Regions from separate parts of the Variovorax sp. J2P1-31 genome, predicted to be linked through region 3. Evidence: predicted binding sites of a transcription regulator. Region 3 holds the regulator's gene; each other region holds the start of a gene.
What was found. The regulator FNR, encoded in region 3, switches genes on or off when oxygen is low (the NO sensors DNR and NnrR bind a similar motif). The targets are predictions, from matches to a motif close to TTGATNNNNATCAA.
Positions count from the first base shown of each region.

Region 1: a site for FNR is predicted at 2,335-2,348, ahead of QTI20_RS00720 (OmpW/AlkL family protein). Genes of this name have one in related genera too.
Region 2: a site for FNR is predicted at 2,119-2,132, ahead of QTI20_RS26125 (fatty acid desaturase). Genes of this name have one in related genera too.

Region 1 is NZ_JASZYA010000001.1:147,057-154,334, forward strand. Features, by position in the region: gene QTI20_RS00710 (AEC family transporter) at 1-379, shown strand, start outside; gene QTI20_RS00715 (GMP reductase) at 393-1,370, opposite strand; gene QTI20_RS00720 (OmpW/AlkL family protein) at 1,589-2,254, opposite strand; gene QTI20_RS00725 (UvrD-helicase domain-containing protein) at 2,397-4,802, shown strand; gene QTI20_RS00730 (BPSS1780 family membrane protein) at 4,932-5,723, opposite strand; gene QTI20_RS00735 (homoserine kinase) at 5,739-6,776, opposite strand; gene QTI20_RS00740 (hypothetical protein) at 6,782-7,150, opposite strand; gene polA (DNA polymerase I) at 7,258-7,278, shown strand, end outside.
Region 2 is NZ_JASZYA010000004.1:126,076-133,353, forward strand. Features, by position in the region: gene QTI20_RS26115 (hypothetical protein) at 1-325, opposite strand, end outside; gene pyk (pyruvate kinase) at 567-2,015, opposite strand; gene QTI20_RS26125 (fatty acid desaturase) at 2,200-3,309, shown strand; gene QTI20_RS26130 (phosphoglycerate kinase) at 3,373-4,566, opposite strand; gene QTI20_RS26135 (AzlD domain-containing protein) at 4,655-4,993, opposite strand; gene QTI20_RS26140 (AzlC family ABC transporter permease) at 4,990-5,727, opposite strand; gene fmt (methionyl-tRNA formyltransferase) at 5,727-6,677, opposite strand; gene QTI20_RS26150 (hypothetical protein) at 6,694-7,194, opposite strand; gene def (peptide deformylase) at 7,191-7,278, opposite strand, start outside.
Region 3 is NZ_JASZYA010000001.1:991,718-998,995, forward strand. Features, by position in the region: gene ccoN (cytochrome-c oxidase, cbb3-type subunit I) at 1-760, shown strand, start outside; gene ccoO (cytochrome-c oxidase, cbb3-type subunit II) at 774-1,400, shown strand; gene QTI20_RS04565 (cbb3-type cytochrome oxidase subunit 3) at 1,424-1,561, shown strand; gene ccoP (cytochrome-c oxidase, cbb3-type subunit III) at 1,575-2,486, shown strand; gene ccoG (cytochrome c oxidase accessory protein CcoG) at 2,500-3,927, shown strand; gene QTI20_RS04580 (FixH family protein) at 3,962-4,237, shown strand; gene QTI20_RS04585 (hypothetical protein) at 4,243-4,494, shown strand; gene fnr (fumarate/nitrate reduction transcriptional regulator Fnr) at 4,475-5,191, opposite strand; gene hemN (oxygen-independent coproporphyrinogen III oxidase) at 5,414-6,787, shown strand; gene QTI20_RS04600 (sulfite exporter TauE/SafE family protein) at 6,787-7,278, shown strand, end outside.

The DNA.
Region 1 (7,278 bases), 840 kb from region 3:
TTGGGGCCTTCCGGCCGTCATCGACAAGCCGCTGATGCTGCTGGGCCAGGCCTTCAGCCCGGTGGCGCTGGTGCTGGTGGGCGTGACGCTGGCGCTGACGCCGGTCGGCACGCATCTGCGCGACGCCTTCACCATGGCGCTGGTCAAGAACGTGGTGCACCCGCTGCTGGTGCTGGGCACGGGCTGGCTGCTGGGCGTGCGCGGCCTGCCGCTCACGGTGATGGTGGTGGCCGCGGCCATGCCCATCGGCGCCAACGCCTTCCTGTTCTCGCAGCGCTACAAGGTGGCGGAGGAACTGGTGACGGCCAGCGTGGTCGTGTCGACCGTGCTGGCGCTGCTCACGCTGAGCGCCGCGATGGCGCTGATGGCCCGCTTCTAGGCGGGCCGGGGCCTCACATCAGCAGGTGTTCGCCGGCGTTGTCGCCGCCCAGCGTGACGTAGTTGACCTTGCGGATGTCCATCAGCGCCTTGCCGCCGGCATAGCTGATGGAGCTCTGCACGTCCTGCTCCATCTCGACCAGCGTGTCGGCCAGCTTGCCCTTGATCGGCTCGAGGATGCGCTTGCCCTCGACGTGCTTGTACTCGCCCTTGTTGAAGTCGCTGGCCGAGCCGTAGTACTCCTTGAACAGCACGCCGTCGACCTCGACCGTCTTGCCCGGCGACTCCTCGTGGCCCGCGAACAGCGAGCCGATCATCACCATCGAGGCGCCGAAGCGGATGCTCTTGGCGATGTCGCCGTGGTCGCGGATGCCGCCGTCGGCAATGATGGGCTTGGTCGCCACGCGGGCGCACCACTTGAGCGCGCTGAGCTGCCAGCCGCCCGTGCCGAAGCCGGTCTTGAGCTTGGTGATGCAGACCTTGCCCGGGCCGATGCCGACCTTGGTCGCGTCGGCGCCCCAGTTCTCCAGGTCGATGATGGCTTCGGGCGTGCCCACGTTGCCGGCGATCACGAAGGACTGCGGCAGCTTGGACTTGAGGTAGCCGATCATGTTCTTCACCGTGTCGGCATGGCCGTGCGCGATGTCGATGGTGATGTATTCGGGTGTCAGGCCGGCCGCGGCCAGCTGGTCGACGGTGTCGTAGTCGGCCTTCTTCACGCCCAGCGAGATCGAGGCGAACACGCCCTGGGCCTGCATGTCCTTGACGAACTGCACGTTGTCCAGGTCGAAACGGTGCATCACGTAGAAGTAGCCGTTCCGTGCCAGCCAGAGGCTGATGGTCTCGTCCACCACCGTCTTCATGTTGGCCGGCACCACCGGCAGGCGGAACTTGCGCCCGCCCAGCGTCACGCCGGCGTCGCATTCCGAGCGGCTTTCCACGCGGCACTTGCGCGGCAGCAGCAGGATGTTGTCGTAGTCGAAAATTTGCATGATGAGACCAAGCTCCTGTGAAGGGTTCGCCGGCAGGAAGTCCCTGTCGGCGTGGGCGCTTGGTCTTGGCCGGTTCCGTCGCCGCGAAAGCGGGCGAAAAAAAACCGGGCGACAAGAATCTTGGGCCCGGTGATTGATTCTAGGGGAGCGGCCGCGCGCGGGTCAGACGGCTTTCCATATAGACCTTATTTTCCGTGCGGCGCCATGGCGCGGCGTGCTCAGAAGCGGTAGCCCACGCCCACGCCGATCAGCAGCGGGTCGACCTTCACGGTCGACAGCCGGCTGCCGTTCAGGCTCACGTCGGTGCGGATCTGCACCTTCTTGACGTCGAAGTTCAGGAACACGTTCTTCGCGATCGCGATGTCCACGCCGGCGCCCAGGGCCAGCCCGAAGCTGTTGTGCTCCAGGTCCAGCCGGCCGACCGTGGGCACGGCCAGGTTCACCGAGCCGATGCGCGTGTAGTTCAGGCCGATGCCCGCATAGGGGCGGACGGTGCCGTCGGGGATGAAGTGGTACTGCAGCATCAGCGAGGGCGGCAGGTGCTTGAAGCTGCCGATGTCGACCGGGCCGCCCAGCGCGCTCTGCGTGATCGTGACGCGCTGCTTCTGCGGCACCGTCAGCACCAGCTCGGCGGCGATGTTCGGCGTGAAGAAGTAGGTGATGTCGATCTCGGGGATGGTCTTGTCGTTGACGTGGATCGCATCGGCCGGCACCGCCAGCGCGCCGATCGCGTCGGAATGGTTGGCCGTATCGATGCGCACGGCGCGGGCGCGCAGCAGCCAGTTGCCCTGGGCTTCCTGTGCGGCGGCGGGCAGGGCGCAGGTGGCGCCCAGGGCGCCGAGGAGGGCGCCGATCCAGGCGCGCGTGAGCAGGTTCTTCTTCATGGTCGGGGACTCCGTTGCGGGCCGCGCAGGGGGCGCGCGGCAACTGGCACCCAGTGTCCGGAAGCGGCCTCTTCGTGTCCTTGATCCAGGGCAAGCATCGGTCCGCGGCGCATTCCGGGCCCGGCGTTCCTACAATGCCGGGATGTCTCTTTTCGGCTCGCACGACGCTTTCGACGGCGCCCCCCCTTCCCCAGCGGCCGCCTCGCCCCTGCTCCACAACCTCAATGCCGAACAACTCGCCGCGGTCACGCTGCCCGAGGGCAATGCGCTGATCCTGGCCGGTGCCGGTTCGGGCAAGACCCGGGTGCTCACCACCCGCATCGCCTGGCTGCTGCAGACCGGGCAGGTGACGCCGGGCGGCATCCTGGCCGTGACCTTCACCAACAAGGCGGCCAAGGAAATGGTCACGCGGCTGACGGCGATGCTGCCGATCAACGCGCGCGGCATGTGGATCGGCACCTTCCACGGGCTGTGCAACCGCTTCCTGCGCGCGCACTGGAAACTGGCCAACCTGCCGTCCACCTTCCAGATCCTCGACACCCAGGACCAGCTCTCGGCCATCAAGCGGCTGATGAAGCAGTTCAACGTCGACGACGAGCGCTTTCCGGCCAAGCAGACCCAGTGGTTCATCTCGGGCGCCAAGGAAGAGGGCAAGCGCCCCGGCGACATCGAGGTGCGCAGCGAGGAAGACCGCAAGAAGGTCGAGATCTACCAGCTCTACGAGGAGCAGTGCCAGCGCGAAGGCGTGGTCGACTTCAGCGAGCTGATGCTGCGCAGCTACGAACTGCTGCGCGACAACGATCCGATCCGCGAGCACTACCAGCGGCGCTTCCGCCACATCCTGATCGACGAGTTCCAGGACACCAACCGGCTGCAGTACGCCTGGATCAAGATGCTCTCGGGCACCACGGCCGGCGGCCGCTTCACGCCCGGCGGCAACAGCGTGATCGCGGTGGGCGACGACGACCAGAGCATCTACGCCTTCCGTGGCGCGCGCGTGGGCAACATGGCCGACTTCGTGCGCGAGTTCGAGGTCTCGCGCCAGATCAAGCTGGAGCAGAACTACCGCAGCTACAGCAACATCCTCGATTCGGCCAACGCGCTGATCGGCCACAACACCAAGCGGCTGGGCAAGAACCTGCGCACCGAGCAGGGCCCGGGCGAGCCGGTGCGGGTCTACGAATCGACCAGCGACTTCGCCGAGGCGCAGTGGATGGTCGAGGAGATGCGCCAGCTGGTGCGCGACGGCATCGAGCGCAAGGAGATGGCCGTGCTCTACCGCAGCAATGCGCAGAGCCGGGTGATCGAGACCGCGCTGTTCAATGCCTCGGTGCCCTACCGCGTGTACGGCGGCCTGCGCTTCTTCGAGCGCGCCGAGATCAAGCATGCGCTGGGCTACCTGCGGCTGCTGGAGAACAAGGACGACGACACCAGCTTCCTGCGCATCGTCAACTTCCCGCCGCGCGGCATCGGCGCGCGCAGCATCGAGCTGCTGCAGGATGCGGCGCGCGCGGCCGGCCACTCGCTGCACGACGCGGTGAGCGCGGTCGGCGGCAAGGCCGGCGCCAACCTGTCGGCCTTCGTCGCCAAGATCGACGTGCTGCGCGAGCAGACCGTGGGCATCTCGCTGCGCGAGATCATCGAGCTGGTGCTCGACCACAGCGGCCTGATCGAGCACTACAAGGCCGACCGCGAAGGCGCCGACCGGGTGGAGAACCTGGAGGAACTGGTGAACGCGGCCGAGAGCTTCGTCACCCAGGAAGGCTTCGGCCGCGACGCGGTGGCGCTGCCGGTCGACGAGCTGCGCCAATCGCCCGCGAGCCAGGGGCTGAACCCCAACCTGCCGGTCCTCGACGAGCCGCTGGCACCCGATGCCGAGACCGGCGAGACGCTGAGCCCGCTGGCCGCCTTCCTCACGCATGCGGCGCTGGAATCGGGCGACAACCAGGCCCAGGCCGGGCAGGACGCGGTGCAGCTCATGACCGTGCACGCGGCCAAGGGCCTGGAGTTCGACTGCGTGTTCATCACCGGCATGGAAGAGGGCCTGTTCCCGCACGAGAACTCGATGAGCGACCACGACGGCCTCGAGGAAGAGCGCCGCCTGATGTACGTGGCCATCACCCGCGCCCGCCAGCGCCTGTACCTGAGCCACTCGCAGACCCGCATGCTGCACGGCCAGACCCGCTACAACCTCAAGAGCCGCTTCTACGACGAACTGCCCGAGGCCGCGCTCAAGTGGCTCACGCCCAAGAACCAGGGCTTCAAGCCCTCGGCCTTCGGCTACGGCGGCGGCTACGGCAGCACGCGCGCCGGCACCGGCGGCGGCGGCTTCAGCCCCGACGCCTTCGCCAGCCCCCCGGTCCCGCCGCAGAAAGCCGCGCCCTCCCACGGCCTGCGCTCGGGCATGCAGGTCTTCCACAACAAGTTCGGCGAAGGCACGGTGATCGCGCTGGAAGGCAGCGGCGACGACGCCCGCGCCCAGATCAACTTCCCGCGGCACGGGGTGAAGTGGCTGGCGCTGTCGGTGGCGAAGCTCACGCCGGTCTGATCAGCCAGCGCTGCCGGCGCACTCTTTTCCAGGGACACCGCGGAACCGGCTTTGCCGGGCCGCCGGTGTCGCCCCCCTGAAAGGGGGGAGGGGCGCCAGCCACACGAAGTGGGCCAGCCCTTCGGGGGGTCAGTCTATGAAGCTGTCGCGGAAGGTGAACCACGTGCTCGTGAAGAACATCGACGCCATCACCAGCGCCCCGCCCACCATCAGCGCACCGCCGGCCGCGGCCGCGCCGCCGCCGACCAGCGCCGCGAACAGCGTGGCCACCAGGCTCAGCACGATGCCCGAGCCGATGAAGACGCCGATCCAGGTCAGGCCGAAGACGAACATCGCGCCGAAATTCCGGAAGCAGGCGATGAAGCTGAAGAACAGGCTCTTGGTCGGCGGCACGCCGTGCCAGTGCACCAGCGCCGGCGCGTGCCAGAAGGCCAGCGACAGCGGCAGGTACAGCGCCATGGCGATCCACAGCGCGGCCTGGAACGAACCCGACTCGGCCATCTCGCGGCTCACGGTCTCGCCCATCAGGTAGACCCGTGCGAACTGGCCGCCGTCGGCCAAGGCCGACACGCCCATCACCAGCAGGAACAGCACCGCATAGAGCGCGCCCAGCACCAGCATCGGGCGGATGCCGCTGCGGGCGGCGGTCAGCGCGGCCAGCAGCACGGCGGCGGCCGGCGGCTTCTGGCCGGGCCCGGCCTTGGCGGCCTCGGCGCTGGCGGCCATCAGGCCCAGCGTCATGGTGGGCAGCAGCATCAGCGCCAGCGCGGTGCCGACCAGCGGCAGCTGCGAGGCGATCGACACCATCGCCATGAAGAAGAAGAACAGCGAGGCGAAGGCCAGCGGCCGCTTGGTGAAGGTCTGCAGTCCGCTGCGGACCCAGGTCGCACCCGTGCGGGCCGGGACTATGTTGAGTTTCATCGAATCCGTTCGTCTTCAGGCGGCCATCGCGGGCGCCTGCAGCGCCAGCGGCTCGCGGGCCCGCTCGCGCAGCACCCGCTCGAAATGCGTGGGGTCGTGCGCCTGCAGCATGCTGGCCTCGCGCGGCAGGTGGAAATCCCAGAGCCGCGAGATCCAGAAGCGCAGCGCCGCGGCGCGCAGCATCGCGGGCAGCAGCGTGCGCTCGGCGCCGGTCAGCGGGCGCACCGCGAGGTAGGCCGCGAGCAGCGCATCGCTGCGCGCCGGATCGGGCTTGCCGCTCGGCAGGTCGATGGCCCAATCGTTGAGGCACACCGCCAGGTCGAACAGCCAGGTGTCGGTGCCGGCGAAGTAGAAGTCGAACACGCCGCTGAGCCGGGGCGCGGCGCCGTCGGTGCCGGTCTCGAACATCGCGTTGTCGCGGAACAGGTCGGCATGCACCGGCCCGCGCGGCAAAGCGGCATAGGCCGAGGAGGCGGCCACGTGGTTCTGGTAGGCCAGTTCGGCGCGCAGCAGGGCGGCCTGCGGTGCCTCGAGGTAGGGCAGCACCACCGGCGCGGTGTCGTTCCACCAGTCCAGGCCGCGCAGGTTGGGCTGGATGCGGTCGAAGTCGCGGCCCGCCAGGTGCATGCGCGCCAGCCAGTGGCCGAGTTCGGCGCAGTGCGCGGCGTCGGGCGCGAGCTGGCTGTGGCCGCTCAGGCGCTGCACCACGGCGGCCGGCTTGCCCGCCACCTTGTGCACCAGCTCGCAGGGCGCGTCGGGCGCCGATGCCAGCAGTCCCGCCTTGGCCGGCGTCACGGCAGGGTCGGCCATGGGCTCGGGCACCGGGATGCCGCGGGCGGCCAGGTGCTTCATCAGGCACAGGTAGTAGGGCAGCTGTTCGGGGCCGAGGCGCTCGAACAGCGTCAGCACGTACTCGCCCTTTTCGGTGCTGGCGAAGTAGTTGGTGTTCTCGATGCCGCCCTGGATGCCCTTGAGCGCCTGCAGGGCCCCCAGGCCCAGGCGCTGCACGAGCGCGTTCGCTTCGTCGAAACCGACGTCGGTGTAGACCGCCACGCCGCTCAGAACTTCATCAGGTTCCAGACGCGGGGGCCGTTGCCGCCGCTGCTGGTCTCGGCCTGGCCCTGGCGCGAGCGGCCGCCGTCGTTGGGCAGCACCTCGTAGGAGGGCACGTTGGCCTTGGGCTGCACCGTGATGCTCTGGGTCTGGCCGCCGTAGCGGACCTCGTCGACGCTGGCGCCGCCGTCTTCGACGTGGATGTTCTCGATCTTCTGGTTGCGGCGGCCCTCGGCCTTTTCTTCCTGCTTCTGCTGGTCGGCGGTGGGGGCCGGCTGCGGCGCGGGCTGGGCCTGCACGGCGGCCACGGGGACGGCGCAGATGAACGCCAGCGTCAGGGCGTGGCGAAGGAGGGAGGAGGTGGTGGGGGCCATGCCCCGATTGTAGGTGCGCGGCCGTATCCCGTCTGTCAGCGCGGGGCGCTTTCGGCTGTCTGGCAGCGGCGCGGCGCGCGGGCGCGCGGGCCGGGCAAAATGGGCCGATGACCGACAAGAAAACGCTG
Region 2 (7,278 bases), on a different contig from region 3:
GATGTTCCAGCGAATTTCGGTCGGAGCGTCTACCCACGCCCGCCTGGATGCCCCAAGAAGTCACACCCAATCCGCCGTAGTCCTTGATGCCTAAGGTTTCATGAAAAAGACGATCAGGATCCAAGAGGTCGTCCGTCCGCGCGATGCACGCGGCCAGTTCCACGATCGGGTGCTTGGGCGGTCGCGCTTCGGCACTCTGCACGGCGCACGACCCGGCCGTCGAAGGGCGCGAATTCGATGCCTCCGGCACAACGCCGCATCCGGCAACACAGAACGCCGTCACCCCTGCCAGCAGCAGCGCCTTGAACGGATGCGATTGCGCCATCTTTGAAGCCCTCTCCCTCTGCGATCTGCTGCCGCGCATCGGTGCCAGTCCATCCGATCGGCGCGGCCGATTTGCCGGATGTTAGTGCCGCTGAGAACACCTGTTTGTCAACAATCCTGAATCGAGCAGCAGGCTTCCGCACGCCGGGGCGCGCACGCGCCGGCGTCCAGGGGGTCGAAGTCGGTGTCGCCGGCAGCGCGGCGAACGGCACCGCCACGGGTGCCCGCAGCGCCGGCTCGCCTCAGGAGGCCCGGCAGATCTTCAGCATGTTGGTGCCGCCCGGCGCGCCCATGGGCTCGCCGCAGGTGATCGCGTAGACGTCGCCGCTCTGCACGATGCCGCGCTTCTTCAGGTGGGCCTCGGCCTGCTCGAGCGCGGTGTCGCGGTCGGTCTGCGAGTCCATCAAGAGCGGGCGCACGTTGCGGAACAGCGCCATCTTGCGCTGGGTCGACAGCCGCGAGGTCAGCGCATAGACCGGGATGTGGGCCGAATGGCGGCTCATCCACAGCGGCGTCGAGCCCGACTCGGTCAGCGCCACGATGGCCTTGGCGCCCAGGTGGTGGGCGGTGAACAGCGCGCCCATGGCGATGGCCTGGTCGATGCGGGCGTAGGTGTGGCCGCTGAAGTCGGTGTCGCGCGCCGTGTCCTCGGCCTGCTCGGCGGCTTCGCAGATGCGGCTCATCTCCTGCACGGTGGCCAGCGGGTAGCGGCCCGAGGCGGTCTCGGCGCTCAGCATCACGGCGTCGGTGCCGTCGAGCACCGCGTTGGCCACGTCGCTCACCTCGGCGCGCGTGGGCACCGGGTTGGTGATCATCGACTCCATCATCTGGGTCGCGGTGATGACCACGCGGTCCATCTCGCGCGCCATGCGGATCATCTTCTTCTGCAGCGCCGGCACCGCCGCGTTGCCCACTTCCACCGCCAGGTCGCCGCGGGCCACCATGATGCCGTCGCTGGCGCGCAGGATCTCTTCCAGGTTGGGGATCGCCTCGACCCGCTCGATCTTGGCGATCATGCCCGGCCGGTGGCCGAACTCGGCCGCCGCCACGTTGCACAGCTGGCGCGCCATTTCCATGTCGGTCGCGTTCTTGGGGAAGCTCACGGCCACGTAGTCGGCCTGGAAGCTCATCGCGGTCTTGATGTCCTCCATGTCCTTGGCGGTCAGCGCCGGGGCCGTGAGGCCGCCGCCCTGCTTGTTGATGCCCTTGTTGTTCGACAGCTCGCCGCCCAGCACCACGGTGGTGTGCACGGCCTGGCCGCGGACCATGTCGACCTTGAGCACGATCAGCCCGTCGTTGAGCAGCAGGCGGTCGCCGGCCTTCACGTCGCGCGGCAGGTCCTTGTAATCGAGGCCCACGGCATCGACGTCGCCCAGCTCGGTGCGCGAGGCGTCGAGCACGAACTTGGCGTCGGGTTCGAGCCAGATCTTGCCCTGGGCGAACTTGCCCACGCGGATCTTCGGCCCCTGCAGGTCGGCCATGATCGCGACCTCGCGGCCGGCGCGGCGCGCGGCCTCGCGCACCATGGCGGCACGGTCGATGTGGTCCTGGGCGATGCCATGGCTGAAGTTCAGGCGCACCACGCTGACCTTGTAGTGGATCAGCTGCTCGATCAGCTCGAGCGTGTTCGAGGCCGGACCGAGGGTCGCGACGATCTTGGTGGCATGGCGGGGAAGGCGGGTGGTGTCCACGGGGTTGCGTCTCCTGGGGGTATTCGGGCTTTTGGCACAATTCTCACATGCGGGGATGACCTCGCGCGATATGACACGGTTGCCCAGACAACCCTGGAGGTGCTTGATCTCCGTCATATCCCCTTCCGATGAATACGTTACGGTGCATGACTGCGCCGTCGTTCTTCCTCTTTTTGCCCGTCCTATGCAGAGCCCATCTGATCCCGTTGTCACGCCCTTGCCGCCGGAAGCGCCGCTGCCGCACCGCAAGATCATCCGCTCCTGGCTGATCCCGATCTCGCAGCGCACCACCGTGCGCGCGCTGGTGATGCTGGCCATCGACTACCTGCTGTTCGGCGCGCTGCTGACCGGCACGGTGCTGCTCAAGCCGATCTGGCTCAAGCTGCTGGCCGCGCTGCTGGCGGGCTTCGTGATCGGCCGGCTGTTCATCATCGGCCACGACGGCTGCCACCAGAGCCTGACGCCGCACCGGCGCCTGAACAAGTGGCTGGGCCGGATCGCCTTCCTGCCCTCGCTCACCGCCTACAGCCTCTGGGACATGGGCCACAACGTGGTGCACCACGGTTTCACCAACCTCAAGGGCGTGGACTTCGTCTGGGCGCCGCTCACGCAGGACGAGTACCGCGCGCTGTCGCCGGTGCGCCGCGGGCTCGAGCGCATCTACCGCAGCGGCTGGGGCCCGGGGCTGTACTACATGATCGAGATCTGGTGGAAGAAGATGATGTTCCCCCGCCGCTCGGTGATGGGCAACAGCTACCGCCCGATCTTCGGCAAGGACTGCGCGCTGGTCACCGGCTTCGCCGCGCTCTGGATCGCGGCCCTCGCGGCCGCCGCGCTGGCCACCGGCCAGTCGGTGCTGCTGGCGCTGCTGATCGGCTTCGTGGTGCCGATGGCCTTCTGGTTCAACATGATGGGCTTCGTGATCTACGGCCACCACACGCACGTCAAGGTGCAGTGGCACGACGAGAAGGCCGCCTGGCAGCGCGCCCAGCCCTTCGTCTCGACCACCGTGCACCTGACCTTCCCGATGCAGGTCGGCGCGCTGATGCACCACATCATGGAGCACACCGCGCACCACGTGGACATGAGCATCCCGCTGTACAAGCTCAAGGAAGCGCAGAAGATGCTCGAGCACCTGCTGCCCGAGCGCATCATCGTCCAGCCCTTCTCCTGGAAGTGGTACTTCTCGACCGCCCGCGCCTGCAAGCTCTACGACTTCTCGCGCCAGTGCTGGACCGACTTCCAGGGCCGCGCCACCAGCGCGATGCGCGCGCCGGTGCCGACCGCGGCCTGATCCGCTCGCATCGCCATTGAAAAAGCCCGCATCCGCGGGCTTTTTCGTTGGCGCCGGAGGCGATCAGCCGGCCGCGCGTTTGGTCAGGATCTCGAAGGCCGGCAGGGTCTTGCCCTCGAGGATCTCGAGGAAGGCGCCGCCGCCGGTGGAGATGTAGCCCACGTCCTTCTCGATGCCGTACTTGGCGATCGCGGCCAGCGTGTCGCCGCCGCCGGCGATCGAGAAGGCCTTGCTCTCGGCGATGGCGCGGGCGATGGCCTCGGTGCCGTGCGAGAAGGCCTCGAACTCGAACACGCCCACCGGGCCGTTCCAGACGATGGTGCCGGCCTCGCGCAGCTGCGCGGCCAGCAGTTCGGCGGTCTTGGGGCCGATGTCCAGGATCAGGTCGTCCTCGGCCACCGCATCGGCGGCCTTGACGGTGGCCGGCGCATCGGCCGCGAAGGTCTTGGCCGTCACCACGTCGACCGGGATCGGCACCGCGGCGCCGCGCGCGCGCATGGCCTCGATCACGGCCGTGGCCTGGTCCAGCAGGTCGGGTTCGGCCAGCGACTTGCCGATCGACAGGCCCGCGGCCAGCATGAAGGTGTTGGCGATGCCGCCGCCGACGATCAGCTGGTCGACCTTCTCGGCCAGGCTCTTGAGGATGGTGAGCTTGGTGCTGACCTTGGAGCCGGCCACGATGGCCACCAGCGGGCGCGCCGGGTGGGCCAGCGCCTTGGTGATGGCGTCGATCTCGGCCGCCAGCAGCGGGCCGGCCGAGGCGATCTTGGCGAATTGGGCGATGCCGTAGGTGGTGGCTTCGGCGCGGTGGGCGGTGCCGAAGGCGTCGTTCACGTAGATGTCGCACAGCGCGGCCATCTTCTTGGCGAGCGTCTCGTCGTTCTTCTTCTCGCCCTTGTTGACGCGGCAGTTCTCGAGCAGCACGACCTGGCCGGGCTGCACCTCGACGCCGTCGACCCAGTCGGCCACCAGGCGCACTTCGCGGCCCAGCAGTTCGCTCAGGCGCTCGGCCACGGGGGCGAGCGAATCCTCGGGCTTGAACGCGCCCTCGGTCGGGCGGCCCAGGTGCGAGGTCACCATCACGGCGGCGCCGGCGTCGAGCGCCAGCTGGATGCAGGGCACCGAGGCGCGCACCCGCGTGTCTTCGGTGATGCGGCCGGCGTCGTCCTGCGGCACGTTGAGGTCGGCACGGATGAAGACGCGCTGGCCGGCGGCCTTGCCTTGCGCACAGAGATCGGTGAAGCGGATGACGTTCATGGCGGGAGAGGAAGTGAGGAAAGAGGGAAGACGGGGGCTGGGGCCATTGTAGTTTTGGGCCTGGCGCGGGCTGGCAACCCGCGCGCGCCTACCAGCCCAGGCCCAGGTGCAGCGGCAGGTAGACGGCCATGCCGACCACCATCGTGCCCAGCACGCCGCCGCGCCAGAAGTAGTAGCCGGCGCCGGCCAGCGCCGCGTAGAGGCGCGCTTCCTGCCAGGTGCTCACCAGGTGGCCCTGGCTCATCACGATCTCGGGGATGACCACCGCCGACAGCGCGGCGATGGGCGCGTAGTGCAGCGCCCGGTGCGCCCATTCGGGCAGGCCCCAGGGGCGGTCGAGGATGAAGAAGAAGCAGCGCGTGAGCACCGTCACGCCGGCCAGGCCGAGGATCACCACCAGGGTCCAGGGATCGGTCTCGCCGTTCATCGGTCGGCCTCCGTGGGGTTGCGAACGAACTGCTTCTCGAGCCAGAAGCACAGCAGCACCGCGACCCCGATGCCGGTCACGATGTTGAGCTTGAGCGGGAACGCGTAGGCGGCCACGGCGGTGGCGCCGGCGATCAGCGCCGACAGCACGCGCAGCCGCGTGGTGGCCATCGAGCACAGGATGCCGACCAGGCTCAGCACGCCCGCGAAGCCCAGGCCCCAGGCTTGGGGGATGAAGTTGGCCAGCGCGATGCCGACCGCGCTCATGCCCATCCAGGCGCACCAGGTGATGAAGTAGCCGCCGGTCAGGTAGGCCTCCTGCGCCTGCTGCTCGGCCTCGTCGGTCGGCGGCACCGGGTAGCGGGTGGTGAAGACCGCGTAGCTCAGGTCGGCCGTCAGGTAGCCGTGCAGCATGCGGCGCCAGCGCGGCATGTGCATCAGGTAGGGCCGCAGGTGCAGGCTGAACACCACGAAGCGCAGGTTCACGCAGAAGCCCGTGGCCAGCACCACCCAGGCCGGCGCGCCGGCCACCAGCAGCGGGATCGCCGCCAGTTGCGAGCTGCCCGCGTAGACCAGCAGCGTCATCGCCACCGCCTCGATCACGCTCATGCCGGACTTGACCATCGCCACGCCTGTCATCAGGCCCCAGGCGCCGATGCCCAGCGCCATCGGCGCCATGGTGACGACGCCTTCGCGGAAGGTGGGACGGCGGCGAACCGCTGCGCTCAGGAACATCAGCCGAACACCTGGCCGGGCTTGACGTCGAAGCCGTGCAGGAAGTCGGCCGCGGCCAGGCGCTTGCCGCCGGGGCGCTGCAGCTCGGTCAGGCGGACCGATCCGCCGTGCACGGCCACGTCGATGCCCGCGGGCGACACGGCCAGCACCGTGCCGGGGGCCTCGGCCGCGCCGCCGCTGTGCACCTCGGCCGACCAGCACTTGACGGCCACGCCGTCGAGCACGCTGCTGGCGCCGGGGAAGGGGTCGAAGGCGCGCACGCGGCGCACCAGCGTCGCGGCATCCTCCCGCCAGTCGATGGCGGCTTCGTGCTTCTCGATCTTGTGGGCGTAGTTCACGCCTTCGGCGGGCTGCGGCACCGGCTGCAGCGTGCCGGCCTCGGCCTGGCGCAGCGCCTCGACGATCAGCCGGCCGCCCATGGCCGCCAGCCTGTCGTGCAGGCGCGCGGTGCTGTCGTCGCCGATGGACAGCGCCTCGCGCAGCAGCATCGCGCCGGTGTCCAGGCCCGCGTCCATCTGCATGATGGTGACGCCGGTCTCGGTGTCGCCGGCCTCGATCGCGCGGTGGATGGGCGCGGCGCCGCGCCAGCGCGGCAGCAGGCTCGCATGGATGTTGAGGCAGCCCAGCCGAGGCGCGTCGAGCACCCACTGCGGCAGGATCAGGCCGTAGGCCGCGACCACCAGCACGTCGAGTCCGGCTGCCAGGATCGTGTCGCGCGCCGCGGCGGCCTCGTCGGGAACCTTGCCGTCGAGCCGCAGGCTGCGCGGCTGCGCCACCGGCCAGCCGTGCTGCAGCGCGAACTGCTTGACCGGCGAGGCCTGCAGCTTCATGCCGCGGCCAGCCGGGCGGTCGGGCTGGCTCAGCACCAGACGGATGTCGAAACCGGCACCCTGCAGGGTTTCCAGGGCGACACGGGCGAACTCGGGGGTGCCGGCAAAGCCGATCTTCAGACTCAAGGAAAACCTCTCACCAGCGCACGTCGTCGCGCATCACGTCATCGGCGGTGTGGTAGCGCACCACCTCGCCGGTCGGGTCGATGTAGATGTGCAGCAGGCGCGGCGCATTCATCGACTTGAAACGCCAGGTCCAGACCAGGCCGTCGAAGGAACCCACGCGCGCGGTCTCGTAGGGCCGGCCGTAGGTGCGCAGCACATCGGCCTCGCGCCAGACACCCGCCTGGATGGTGCGGTCGAACAGCGATTCCTGCAGTTCCTGGCGGGTCGCCACGACCCGGCCCTGCGCGTCGACGTCGACGTTGTTCACCTCGTAGCCCATCGGGCCGCGCGAGTACTGCAGGCGCTCGCCGCCGCCGGGCATCGCATAGACCGCGGTCGGCGTGCCGAGCCGCTGCAGCGCCTCGGCGCGCGTGACGCCCATCGGCAGCCGGGTGGGCTCGCTGGCACAGCCGGCCAGGACCAGGGCCGCCAGCGCGGCACAGGCCAGGGACGGGCGCCAGTTCGCGCTCACCGTCGGGCGTCCTGGGCGGCGTCGCGCTCTTCCTCGCGCTGCTGCTTGAGCAGCTTGCTCTTGATCCGGTTGCGCTTGAGCGGC
Region 3 (7,278 bases):
CCCCAAGCAGGCGGGCCGCCCGGTGTACTCGTACCGGCTGTCGATCGTGCACTTCTGGGCGCTGATCTTCACCTACATGTGGGCGGGTCCGCACCACCTGCACTACACCGCGCTGCCCGACTGGACGCAGTCCATCGGCATGGTGTTCTCGCTGATCCTGCTGGCGCCCAGCTGGGGCGGGATGATCAACGGCGTGATGACGCTGTCGGGCGCCTGGCACAAGCTGCGCACCGACCCGATCCTGCGCTTCCTGATCGTCGCGCTGTCCTTCTACGGCATGGCGACCTTCGAGGGTCCGATGATGTCGATCAAGACCGTCAACGCGCTCTCGCACTACACCGACTGGACCGTGGGCCACGTGCACGCCGGCGCGCTGGGCTGGGTCGGGCTGATCACCATGGGCTCGCTGTACTACCTGATCCCGCGCCTGTGGGGTCGCACCGAGATGCACAGCACCAAGGCCATCGAGCTGCACTTCTGGATGTCGACCGTGGGCATCGTGCTCTACATCGCCGCCATGTGGATCGCCGGCGTGATGCAGGGCCTGATGTGGCGCGCGGTCAATGCCGACGGCACGCTGACCTACACCTTCGTCGAGAGCGTGAAGGCCACCTACCCCTACTACGTGGTGCGCCTGCTCGGCGGCCTCCTGTACCTGGGCGGCATGCTGGTCATGGCCTGGAACGTCTGCATGACGGTGATCGCGGGCCGCTCGGTGCGCGCCGCCATCCCGCCCCTGGCTGCCGCCGCCCACGCCTGAAGAGAACGACACCATGAGTTCCAACGCCCCCAAGACCGGCTTCTCGCACGAGAAGATCGAGACCAACAACTTCCTGATGATCGTGCTGATCCTGCTGGTGATCGCCGTCGGCGGCCTGGTGGAGATCGTGCCGCTGTTCTTCCAGAAGTCGACCACCGAGGCCGTGACCGGCGTCCGGCCGCTCGAGCCGCTGCAGCTGGTGGGCCGCGACATCTACGTGCGCGAGGGTTGCTACAACTGCCACTCGCAGATGATCCGGCCCTTCCGCGCCGAGACGCTGCGCTACGGCCACTACTCGGTGGCGGGCGAGTTCGTCTACGACCACCCCTTCCAGTGGGGCAGCAAGCGCACCGGGCCCGACCTGCACCGCGTGGGCGGCAAGTACAGCGACGAGTGGCACCGCATCCACCTGAACAACCCGCGCGATCTGGTGCCCGAGTCGAACATGCCGGCCTACGCCTGGCTCGAGAAGACGCCGGCCGACGCGGCCAGCATCGGCACCCACATGACCGCGCTGCGCCGCGTGGGCGTGCCCTACACCGACGAACAGATCGCGGGTGCGAAGGAGGCGGTGAGCGGCAGGACCGAGATGGACGCCATCGTGGCCTACCTGCAGTCGCTGGGCCTCGCGCTCAAGTGAGCCAGGACAAGAGGAGAGAAGAGATGGACATCACCACCCTGCGCATCGCGGCCACGCTGGCCTCCTTCGTGACCTTCATCGGCATCCTGGCCTGGGCCTTCTCGCGCCGTCGCCGCCAGGGCTTCGACGAAGCCGCGAACCTGCCTTTCGAGCAGGACTGAGGAAACGAACACCATGAGCGATTTCATCGGCGGCTTCTGGTCGCACTACGTCACCTACCTCTCGCTGGCCAGCATCGCGGCCTGCGCCCTGCTGCTGTGGATCACCAACCGGGCCCGGGTGCCCGGCGGCGGCGACAACACCACCGGCCACGTCTGGGACGAGGACCTGCGCGAGATGAACAACCCGCTGCCGCGCTGGTGGGTGGGCCTGTTCATCCTGACCATCGTGTTCGCGCTGGGCTACCTGGTGGCCTATCCGGGCCTGGGCAGCCTGCAGGGCCAGCTGGGCTGGAGCACGCAGGGCGAGTACGCAAAGGAGATCGCCAAGGCCAACGCCGAGCTGGCGCCGGTGTATGCGAAGTACACGGCCATGCCGCACGAGGCGGTGGCCGGCGACCCGCAGGCCATGGCCATCGGCGAACGGCTGTTCCTCAACAACTGCGCGCAGTGCCACGGCTCCGACGCGCGCGGCAGCAAGGGCTTCCCGAACCTGACCGACAAGGACTGGCTCTACGGCGGCGCGCCCGAGCGCATCCAGGAGACCATCACCCAGGGCCGCACCGGCGTGATGCCGCCCATGGCCGCGGCCGTGGGCTCGCCCGAGGACGTGAAGAACGTGGCGAACTACGTGCTGAGCCTGTCGGGCAGCCCGCACGACTCGGTGCGCGCCGGCCTGGGCAAGAGCAAGTTCAGCGCCTGCGCGGCCTGCCACGGCGTGGGCGGCACGGGCAACCCCGCGCTGGGCGCGCCCAACCTGGCCGACCGCGTGTGGCTGCACGGCTACGGGCAGGACGCGATCGTCTCGATCATCAACACCGGCAAGACCAACGTCATGCCGGCCCAGCAGGGCCGGCTGACCGAGGCCCAGATCCATGTGCTGGCCTCCTACGTCTGGGGCCTGTCGAACCGCGCCGCCGCGCCCTGAGCTCCGTTCGCCGATGTCCGCTTCCCCCCGACCCGCGCCGCGCAAGCTGATCCCCATCGTCCCGGTGGAGAGCGCGTCCGTGGGCCTCTACGAGGCGCACAGGAAGATCTATGCGCGCAGCATCCATGGCGTGTTCGCGCGCTGGCGCTGGGCCATGGTCTTCCTCACGCAGATCGTGTTCTACGGCCTGCCGTGGCTCGAGTGGGGCCAGCGCCAGATGGTGCTGTTCGACCTGGCCGCGCGGCGCTTCTACCTGTTCGGGCTGGTGCTCTACCCGCAGGACCTGATCTACCTCACGGGCCTGCTGGTGGTCTCGGCCCTGCTGCTGTTCCTGTTCACCGCGGTGGCGGGGCGGCTGTGGTGCGGCTATGCCTGCCCGCAGACCGTCTACACCCAGATGTTCATGTGGGTGGAGGAGAAGATCGAAGGCCCGCGCAGCGCGCGCATGCGCCTGGACAAGGGCGCGCTCTCGATGGAGAAGGGCGTCAAGAAGAGCTTCAAGCACCTCGTGTGGCTGGGCATCGCGCTGTGGACCGGCTTCACCTTCGTGGGCTACTTCACGCCGATCCGCGAACTCGGGATGGCCTTCCTGCAGACGCGCATGGGCTCGTGGGAAGTGTTCTGGGCCTTCTTCTACGGCTTCGCGACCTATGGCAATGCAGGTTTCATGCGCGAGCAGGTCTGCAAGTACATGTGCCCCTACGCGCGTTTCCAGGGCGCGATGTTCGACCGCGACACGCTGATCGTGAGCTACGACGCGGCGCGCGGCGAGGCCCGCGGCGCGCGCGGCAAGCAGCACGACCGCGCCGGACTGGGCGACTGCATCGACTGCACCCTGTGCGTGCAGGTGTGCCCGACCGGCATCGACATCCGCGAGGGACTGCAGTACGAGTGCATCGGCTGCGGCCTGTGCGTGGACGCCTGCAACACGGTGATGGCCAAGATGGACTACCCGCCGGGCCTGATCCGCTACGCGACCCAGAACGGCATGGCCGGGCGCTGGTCGGCGCGCCAGGTGCTGCGCCGCGTGCTGCGGCCGCGGGTGCTGGTCTACAGCGCCTTGCTGGGCGCCCTGTGCCTGGGCCTGCTGGCCAGCCTGGTGGTGCGCACGCCGCTCAAGGTCGACGTGGTGCGCGACCGCGCCTCGCTGGCGCGCATCGCCGAGGGCGGCATGCTGGAGAACGTGTATCGGCTGCAGCTGATGAACGCCACCGAGCGACCGCAGCGCTATGCCATCGCCGTGCGCGGCCTCGAGGGCCTGAGCGTGGCCGCGGGTGCCTCGCTCGAGGTGCAGCCGGCCGAATCGCGCTGGGTCGCGGTGCGGCTGCAGCTGCCCTACGGCAGCGCGGCGCCGGGCTCGCACACCGTGCATTTCGACGTGCGCTCCGAGGACGGCGCGTCGCATGTCTCGGAAAAAGCCATCTTCCTGGTCCCGCGCTAGCGTGGACCGCCATGTTCAACAGAAAGAGATCGTCATGAATGTCCCCGGCCTGCTGCCCACCGTCGTCGAACCCTGGTGGAAGTTTCCCTATGTCTGGATGGTGATCGCCGGCCCGGCCATCGTCGTGGTGGCGGGCTTCACCACGCTGTGGATCGCGGTCCGCACGCCCGACCCGGTGGTGGCCGAGGACTACTACCGCCAGGGCGTGGAGATCAACAAGACGCTGGCCGACAAGAAGCTGATGCCGGCCCAGTCGGGCCGCAACCACGCCGCCACGCCCAGCGACGACGTGCCGCTGCCGAAGCACTGACGGCCATGAAGCAGCGCATCCGTCGCCTGGCCTGGATCCTCTGGCCCTCGTTCCTGCTGGCCTGCGTGGTGGAAATGCTCGTGTTCGCGCTGGTCGACCCGGGCGACCTGCACTGGCGCGGCGAACCGCTGCCGCTCTCGCGGCAGGGCATCTACACGCTGGGTTTCTTCGTCTTCTGGGCGCTGGGCATGGGCTCGAGCGCGCTCACGGCGCTGCTCGGCATGTCCAGGCGCGAGATCAACAGGCCGGAGGATTGACGATGCGCTTGAGCTTCTCGGCGTCGACGATGCGCACATGGCGCTGCTGCACGGCCACGATGCCGTCCTCGACGAACTTCGACAGCGTGCGGCTCACGGTCTCGAGCTTGAGGCCGAGGTAGCTGCCGATCTCCTCGCGGGTCATGCGCAGCACCAGCTCCGACTGCGAGAAGCCGCGCGCATGCAGCCGCTGCACCAGGTTCAGCAGGAAGGCCGCGAGCCGCTCCTCGGCGCGCATGCTGCCCAGCAGCAGCATCACGCCGTGCTCGCGCACGATCTCGCGGCTCATGATCTTGTGCACATGGCGCTGCAGGGCCGTGACCTCGCGCGACAGCTCCTCGATGCGGTCGAAGGGCATCACGCAGACCTCGGAGTCCTCGAGCGCCACCGCGTCGCAGGTGTGGTGCTCGCTCACGATGCCGTCCAGCCCGATGATCTCGCCCGCCATCTGGAAACCCGTGACCTGGTCGCGACCGTCCTCGGCCGTGATGCAGGTCTTGAACACGCCGGTGCGGATCGCGTAGAGCGAGGTGAAGCGCTCGCCGTTGTGGAACAGCGCCTCGCGCCGCTTGACCTTGCGCCGCGTCGCGACGATCTCGTCGATGCGCTCCAGCTCCGCGGGCTGCAGGCCCACGGGCATGCACAGCTCGCGCAGGTTGCAGTTGGAGCAGGCGACTTTGATGGTGTCAGGTGTCATGGCGGTTCGGTGCCGCCCGGGGAAGGGACGGCCACGCTTCAAGTTGGTGCCCCGATTGTCGTCGCCTCGCCGCGCACGGGACTTGATGCAGGTCAAGGAAGTCCGGCCCGGTCGTCGGCACAGTCAGGGAGCCCCGTGTGCCACATCACCATGCCAACCACCCTGTCCCCCGTCCTCGCCGCCCCCGTGGCACCCGCCGCGCCTGCTTCCGCCGCGCCCGTCATGACGGCCGCGATGCTCCAGCGCTTCGACGTGCAGGGGCCGCGCTACACCTCCTACCCGACCGCCGACCGCTTTGTCGAGGCCTTCGGCAGCGAGGACTACGCACAGGCGCTGCGCCAGCGCGCGCTGAACACCGGCGCCCGGGCGCTGCCGCTGTCGGTCTACGTGCACCTGCCCTTCTGCGCCTCGCTGTGCTATTTCTGCGCCTGCAACAAGATCGTGACCGGCCACCCCGAGCGCGCCGAGGCCTACCTGGACTATCTCGAGCGCGAGATCGCCCTGCAGGTGGCGCAGCTCGGGCGCGGCGCGGCCGTGAGCCAGCTGCACCTGGGCGGCGGCACCCCGACCTTCCTCGACGACGCGGCGCTCGCGCGGCTGATGGCGATGCTGCGCGGCGCCTTCACCTTGGCGCCCGAGGGCGAGTACGCGATCGAGATCGACCCGCGCACCATCGACGAGGCCCGGCTGGAACGGATCGCGGCGCTGGGCTTCAACCGGCTGAGCTTCGGCGTGCAGGACTTCGATGCGGCGGTGCAGAAGGCGGTGCACCGCATCCAGCCGGCCGAGCAGGTGTTCGACCTGGTGGCCTCGGCGCGGCGGCTGGGCTTCGGCTCCATCAACGTCGACCTGATCTACGGCCTGCCCCGGCAGACCGCGGCCTCCTTCGACCGCACGCTCGAAAAGATCTGCGCCCTGCGGCCCGAGCGCATCGCGCTCTATGCCTATGCCCACCTGCCCGAGCGCTTCAAGCCCCAGCGCCGCATCGACCCGGCCGAGCTGCCCGATGCCGCCGCCAAGCTCGACATGCTCTCGCGCTCGATCGCGGCGCTGACCGCGGCCGGCTATGTCTACATCGGCATGGACCACTTCGCGCTGCCCACCGACCCGCTGGCCATCGCGCGGCGCCAGGGCCGGCTGCACCGCAACTTCCAGGGCTACAGCACCCAGCCCGAATGCGACCTGGTGGCGCTGGGCGTGTCGGCCATCGGCCGGGTCGGCGCCACCTACAGCCAGAACGCCAAGACGCTGGAGGAGTACTACGACCTGCTCGACCAGGGCCGGCTGCCGGTGGTGCGCGGCCTCGCGCTGTCGCGCGACGACGTGCTGCGGCGCGCGGTGATCATGGCGCTGATGTGCCAGGGGCAGCTGAGCTTCGAGTCCATCGGCCTGGCGCACCTGGTCGACTTCCGCCAGCACTTCGCGGCCGAGCTCGAGGCGCTGCAGCCGCTGGTGGCGCAGGGCCTGGTCACGGTCGACGACCACGAGATCGAGGTCACGCCCATCGGCTGGTTCTTCGTGCGCGCCATCGCGATGGTGTTCGACCGCTACCTGCAGGCCGACCGCAACCGCTCGCGCTTCTCGCGGATCATCTGATGCAGACGGCGCTCATCGGCAGCGCGTTGTTGATGGGCCTGGCCGGCGGCCCGCACTGCGTGGCCATGTGCGGAGCGGCCTGCGCGGGCGTGATCCGCTTCGCGCGCGCGCCCGCGGGCGGCGGCGTGGCGGTGCGGCCCGCGCCGGCGGTGCCGGCCGCGGTCCTGTTCCATGCGGCGCGCCTGGCCAGCTACGCGGCCGGGGGCGCGCTCGCGGCGAGCGCCGTGCAGGGCCTGGCCTTCGCGAGCGAACAGGTCGCGCTGCTGCGGCCGCTCTGGCTGCTGCTGCATGTGGCGGTGTTCGCCTGGGGCCTGCTGCTGGCCGTGGCCGGACGCCAGCCCCTGTGGGCGCACAGCCTGGGGCGCTTGCTGGCGAAGCGGCTTCGACCCGCGGAGGGCTCGCGCTGGCGCGTGCTCGCGACCGGCGCGCTGTGGGTCTCGATGCCCTGCGGGCTGCTCTATTCGGCGCTGATGCTCGCCGCCTTGGGCAAC